DNA from 2 places in the Sporosarcina sp. FSL W7-1283 genome. Region 2 is predicted to be linked to the other one. Evidence: riboswitches for the same ligand, from Rfam matches in the RefSeq annotation. Region 2 holds a riboswitch; the other holds the start of a gene.
What was found. Region 2 has a riboswitch for S-adenosylmethionine ahead of MKY93_RS01230 (O-acetylhomoserine aminocarboxypropyltransferase/cysteine synthase family protein). Riboswitches for the same ligand answer to the same signal wherever they lie in the genome.
Positions count from the first base shown of each region.

Region 1: another riboswitch for S-adenosylmethionine. It lies ahead of metA (homoserine O-acetyltransferase MetA); the one in region 2 lies ahead of MKY93_RS01230 (O-acetylhomoserine aminocarboxypropyltransferase/cysteine synthase family protein).

Region 1 covers NZ_JBBOOL010000001.1:2,537,073-2,540,483, forward strand. Annotated here, with positions in the region: gene MKY93_RS13085 (DUF421 domain-containing protein) at 1-175, opposite strand, end outside; gene metA (homoserine O-acetyltransferase MetA) at 247-1,155, opposite strand; SAM riboswitch class I at 1,249-1,355, opposite strand; gene MKY93_RS13095 (AbrB/MazE/SpoVT family DNA-binding domain-containing protein) at 1,528-1,797, shown strand; gene MKY93_RS13100 (thioredoxin family protein) at 1,988-2,299, opposite strand; gene serA (phosphoglycerate dehydrogenase) at 2,920-3,411, shown strand, end outside.
Region 2 covers NZ_JBBOOL010000001.1:260,127-263,537, reverse strand. Annotated here, with positions in the region: gene MKY93_RS01235 (glycine betaine uptake BCCT transporter) at 1-419, shown strand, start outside; gene MKY93_RS01230 (O-acetylhomoserine aminocarboxypropyltransferase/cysteine synthase family protein) at 469-1,761, opposite strand; SAM riboswitch class I at 1,998-2,104, opposite strand; gene MKY93_RS01225 (sulfite exporter TauE/SafE family protein) at 2,201-2,977, opposite strand; gene MKY93_RS01220 (sulfurtransferase TusA family protein) at 3,038-3,265, opposite strand.

The DNA of each region.
Region 1 (3,411 bases), 2.3 Mb from region 2:
CCCCTGCCAAATTGGCGGCAATCGAACCGATCGTGATACCTGTCACGTAATGGAAGAAAGTCAATTGAGATATTTGTTTTTTTCCCATGAACCGGGCCAGGATCAGAAGGACGATAAAGGAAATAACAGTCCGCAAAGTCATTTCCCAAAAAGACAGCTCCAAAAACTCATCCATATTCACAACGCACACCTCCATTGAGTGGAGTATGTGTGAAATGCGGGAAACTATACTTTCATAAGCTTATTTCAATCCCAAACGTATGGCGTTGCTTGATAGACATAGTAGTTCAACCAGTTCGAGAATAACAAATGTGTATGTGAACGCCAAGTATTCATTGGTTCTCTCGTCGGATCATCATTCGGGAAATAATTTTCAGGTACATCAATATCCAATCCCTTTTGGACATCTCGCCCGTATTCTTCAGCCAATGTATGTGCATCATACTCTAAATGTCCTGTCACCATTATGTTTTTTTCATCATTAGAAATCACAATGAATGCACCCGCATCATCCGATACAGATAGCAGTGTCAAATCCGGATGCTTCTCAATTTCTTCTATGGAAACAGCCGTGTGACGTGAGTGAGGAGCAACAAATACATCGTTAAATCCTCTTGCCAAATTGACTGTTTGGTCCGTGATATCGTGAGAAAAAATCCCAAAACATTTCTTCGGCAACTCAAACTTATCAATGCCGTAATGATGATAAAGTGCGGCTTGCGCGCCCCAACAAATATGCAAGACAGAGGTCACATTGGTTTTTGTCCACTCCATGATTTTCTCTAATTCCTTCCAGTACACTACGTCTTCAAATTGCATATGTTCAATAGGTGCTCCTGTAATAATCATGCCGTCAAACTTGCGCTCTTTCACGTGTTCGAATGTTGTATAAAACGTTTCCAAATGAGTTTGACTGACATTTTTGGAAACATAGGTCGCCGTATTTAAAAACGTCACGTTTACTTGCAAAGGCGTATTACCAAGTAATCGTAATAATTGAAGTTCTGTTTTTTCTTTTTCAGGCATTAAATTCAGAATCAAAATGTTCAGCGGCCGAATATCTTGCTCCGTCGCCCGATCTTCATCCATGATGAAGATTTTTTCTTTCTTCAGTAACTCACCTGCAGGTAATTGTTTCGGTATATTAATCGGCATATTTCTTCCCCCTTGGCTATTCATTCGGCCTGTTTTTACAAAATAAAAAACCTCTTTTCCTGTAGATAAGAAAATGAAGGTTTAGGACCACAGTTCTTATCTCTCAAGACAACAATCTTGTTGGAGGTAGCACCTTCCTGTTTACACAGAGGTTGCTGAAGCTTCATCAGGCCAAATCCCTCAGCTTCTCTTGATAAGTAGTATTTAGTTAATATCATTTCACGAAAATGATTTACTGACTATTATAACATTAATAAACTAATTGTATAGTCAAATTTTCAAATAGTTCTGCTCATTCCAATCTCGTAAATTGTAGACCGGAAATATTTGTGTATAATAGGAACTACCAACTACTTTTTAAAGGAGGAACTCATGAGATCTTTAGGCATTGTTCGCAAAGTAGACCATCTTGGCAGAATAGTTATTCCGAAAGAACTACGCAAATCTTTGCAATTAGATAAAGGCGATCCCATTGAAATTTTCGCAGAAGAAGATCGAATCATTTTGAGAAAGTATCAAGTGAATAAGGCATGCTTCATTACTGGTGAAGTAACGAACGAAAACAAAGAACTATCAAACGGATTATTCATAAGTCCTCAAGGCGCGAAAATCCTTCTCGAACAATTACAGGATTATGTTTAAATAATAACAAGCCAACCATCTCCTCGGATCGTTGGCTTGTTAGCATACATCAAAGTAATAAAATTTGGTTGACTTCAGAGTGAAAAGCGGAACAAGTGAATATAAGTTTGTAGCCCGGAGATTGGCTCCCCGCGGAAAGCCATCCTCCCGGAACCTGGATCAACGGTTCTTATACCCACTCACCCTCTGCTCACAAACTATTGATAAACTCTTCAATCTCCTCTTTCGTCTTGCGATTCTTACTGACAAAACGGCCTGTTTCCTTGCCTTCACTGAATGCGATAAAGCTTGGGATGCCAAATATATCGAGCTGAGTGCACAAGTCAATAAACTCATCTCGGTCGACATAAATAAATTGGTACTCGGAAAATTCCGTTTCCAGTGTTGGTAAAAACGGCTCGATCACTCTGCAATCAGGACACCAATCTGCAGAAAACAAGAAAATCACTCGCTCTTCTTGCTTCAATTGTTCGAATCGCTCGAAGGACTCTAAGTTTTTCATCTTACATTACCCCTTTACTTGAATAGTATGGCACTACTATAACATTGATTGGCATATATCTTCTCTTCTCACGACTTATGGTATTTCCTAATACTCCATAGTAAAAGTTACTTATAATCCGCTTTTATCTCTCAAACACGAACGTTCACAAATCATTCAATAATTTACGTTCGCCTTTATTAGTTTTTCATTTTTTTCCGAAAAGTAATTGACAATTACTTTTGACGTGTTATGATTAGTTCAAATTTAATACACGCAAAACAATTTTGACGAAGACATACCTTCCTGTAAAAGAATTTTCTAGAGAGCTGATGAATTGGTGAGAGTCAGTAAATTCTTGGGATGGCGGCACTTCCGAATTGCTTGGCTGAATAGTTCAGTAGGCCAATCCGTCACATGCACGTTACGCATGCTGAATGAAGGCTGCTTTTGCAGCAAAACAAGGGTGGTACCGCGTTAGTTTATTGAGCTTTTCGCCCCTTACGTATGTAAGGGATGGAAGGCTTTTTTATTTTTCCTAAAAGGAGGTAAGCATAGAACGTACATATGGGATCAACTCTATAAAATTCATTTTGAAAACTTTACAACAATAAAAACTACTGAAGGAGAGAATGATTATTATGGCTTTTAAAGTACTTATTAGTGACCCACTTAGCGAGGACGGTATTTTTCCATTACGACAAGCAGAAGGTTTTGAAATTGTGATCGATACAGATTTGACACCTGACCAACTGAAGGATCGGATCAAAGGTTTTGATGCTCTTCTAGTACGTAGTCAGACAACTGTTACGAAAGAATTGCTAGATTCTGCTGATCAATTGAAAATTATTGGACGTGCAGGTGTAGGTGTCGACAATATCGATTTGGACGCAGCTACAGAAAAAGGGATTATCGTCGTCAATGCTCCTGATGGAAATACAAATTCAGCTGCTGAGCACACGGTAGCTATGATGATGGCGATGGCTCGTAAAATTCCACAAGCATTCAATTCACTGAAGAACAATAAATGGGACAGAAAATCATTTCTCGGTGTAGAGCTAAAAGACAAAACATTAGGGATTATCGGACTTGGCCGTATTGGTGCAGAAGTTGCCAGACGTGCGAAAGGTCAA
Region 2 (3,411 bases):
TTTCTGCATTTGGTACTACAGCAATTGAAACACAAAAGGCTGGGATTATTGATTTAGCTTCCACTGCAACTGAGCTGACAATTTTTGAGATGTTCAGCGGCATGCCGTGGTCTTCTATAATATCCATGATCGCCATTTTGCTTATCATTTCATTTTTCATCACTTCTGCAGATTCAGCTACCTTCGTACTCGGTATGCAGTCGTCTTACGGATCGCTGACACCACCCAATAATTTAAAGGTGGTATGGGGAGTGATTCAGTCCTCGATCGCTGTTATTTTATTGTTTGTCGGTGGATTGGATGCGCTGCAAAATGTAGTTATCATCGCCGCCCTGCCGTTTTCCGTTATCTTGATCATGATGGTCACTTCGTTGTTCATGTCATTGAAAGAAGAACGAAGGAAAGTGAAACGTCGGTAAATACAAAAAAGTCACCGGACTCGGTGACTTTTTTGCTTTTATCTATTAATTAATGAATAGCCTTTTCGACCGCTTTCTCAATCGCTTGTTTTAAATCTGCAATAATATCATCTGCTGATTCCAACCCGACAGACAGGCGAATCAACTCTTCAGTCACACCCGAATTCTTCAGATCTTCTGCAGATAACTGCTGGTGCGTAGTAGATGCCGGATGAATGATCAACGACTTCGCGTCGCCAACATTTGCTACATGCGACCAGATTTCCACATTATCAATCACTTTACGACCTGCATCCCGGCCACCTTTAATGCCGAAAACAATAATGGAACCATAGCCGTGCTTCAAGTGTTTTTGCGCCAACTCATACGTCGGGTGTTCTTCAAGACCCGTATACGTCACCCAGTCCACTGCCGGATGTCCCTTCAAGAATGCTGCGACTTTCTGTGCGTTTTCATTATGGCGAGGCACACGCAAATGAAGCGTCTCAAGCCCCTGCAATAAATTAAATGCACTGTCCGGCGCCAAGCAAGGTCCGAAATCACGCAATAATTGAACGCGCAGCTTCGTTGCGAATGCAGCCCCTGCCGTATCGATGCCATATCTCAACCCATGATACGATTCATCCGGTTCTGTGAACCCTGGGAATTTTCCTTGAGTCCAATCAAATTTCCCTGCATCGACCACCACGCCTCCAATCGTCGTGCCGTGCCCGCCAATCCATTTCGTTGCGGAGTGAATGACTACGTCTGCTCCGAACTCAATCGGATTGGAGCCATATGGAGACGGGAACGTGTTATCCACCAACAATGGAATACCGTTGTCATGCGCGACTTTCGCTACCGCTTCTACATCAAGGACTTGCAGGCTCGGATTACCGATCGTCTCTGCGAATAACGCCTTCGTCTTATCTGTAATTGCCGCTTCAAAGTTTTTCGGATCAGATGCATCCACGAACTTCACCGTGATGCCATAGCGCGGCAGTGTCACAGCGAATAAATTGTACGTGCCGCCATACAGATTGCTGGCCGCCACAATTTCATCTCCCGCGCCCGCAATGTTCAGGATCGAAAATGCGATTGCCGCCATTCCGGATGATAGCCCTACTGCTGCAGATCCACCTTCGATCTGCGCCACACGCTCCTCAAAAACTGCGACAGTCGGGTTAGTAATACGTGTATAGATATTGCCTGCTTCTTGCAAAGCAAATAAATTCTGTGCATGCTCTGTATCTCTGAAAACATATGAAGTCGTACGATGAATCGGCACAGCACGTGAACCGGTTACAGGATCTGGCTGCTGTCCTCCGTGCAATAAAACAGTTTCTGGCTGAAATTTAGTCATAACTATTTCCCCTCCGAATTTATTAGTCTACCTGATGGAATACTGAAAAGCAGAAGAGGGCGTTTTGTCGTGACAGACGTTGGAGGGCTTATCGTAAAAGGGTGCTCTCCCCCTTTTTCGAAAAGACCGAAACGTCCCGAGCAGCTGCCCTCTGCAGCTAGACAATGAGCCTAGTGAGTATACAAAGAAACCCTCTTCCTAAAAATAAGAAGAGGGCTTTGCTTTCGCTCATACCTCTCTTATCTTCCAAACTGTCAACAGTTTGTAGGAAGTAGCACCTTTGCATAACTAGCCGGTTGCCGGGCATCATAGGGCCTAATCCCTCCGCCGCTCTTGATAAGAGTTTGTCTATTCGTTTTCCATCTTGAAAAATAGTATAAAGCCAATACCAACTAAATGCAAGGGTTATTAGTAGAATGTTTAGAAATCATTGTGATTTCTAAAAAATATCCCACCAAATTTTCACTGCAGAGCCCATGATCAATACAGCGAGAATTCCTTGCAACACTTTCGTATTGACTTTGCGACTTACCTTCACTCCAAGCGGGGCCGCCAGCACGCTCGCAATAATCATGACAAGCGCCGGTTCATAGGGAACTTGCCCTGTGAAGAGTTTTCCTGACGCCGAACCGATTGAAGACAATAAAGTGATTGCTAGCGAAGTGGCTATCGTGACCCGTGTAGGAATTTTTAATACAACAAGCATGATCGGTACGAGGATAAACGCCCCTCCTGCCCCTACAATTCCTGCAGCCAACCCAACTAGCAATGCAGTTCCTGTGGCTATCCATTTATTGAACGCAATTTCTTCCACGGGGATGTTATCAAGACCTTTTTGCGGAATGAACATCATCACGGCTGCCAGCACGGCCAATACACCATATACAATGTTAACGGTTGCTTCCGACAGCAGACTGGAACCTGCCCCTCCGATTACACTGCCGATCAATACGCTGATTCCCATATACAACACAAGTGGCTTCAAGATTAGATTGCTCTTGCGATAAGCAAAGACACCTGAGAGAGAAGCAAAGAATACTTCAACTGCCGTAATACCCGAGACGTCATGCGATGAAAAAGCTTCAAAACCAAGTAATGCAGGAATGAAAAGTAACATTGGATATTTGACGATGGCACCGCCAATTCCCATCATGCCGGAAAGGAATGAGCCGACAAATCCAATGAGGAAGATGGTGATGATAAATGTAAAACTCATGATGTTCTCTCTCCCTCCTTCCTAATGAAAGAGGGCAATGGAACACCCTCTTTGCTTAGTTTATCCTTTTTGAATCCAAAATTTAAAGACATCGGACTCTTGTTGCTGGTCCACTACCTTGTGATTTCCTGATGCGGCCCAAGCTGTCAAATCTGCTACAGATCCTTTGTCCGTTGCATGAATTTCAAGGATATCCCCTGCTTCTAGTTCTTTCATCGCTTTTTTTGTCCGTACGATCGGCATTGGGCAAGCCAATCCTTTAGCATCTAAAAATTTTGTCGTGTTCATTTGTATCTTCTCCTTTTGAATCGTTTTTAATTGAAAATAAAATTACAGTTTGTTGTCCCGTCGCTCGACTTCCATTGGCAGAGTAAAGTTCACTGGCACCGCTGTGCCGCTAGGGAATTGCCTTACGCCACGAGCCAGCTAGCGAA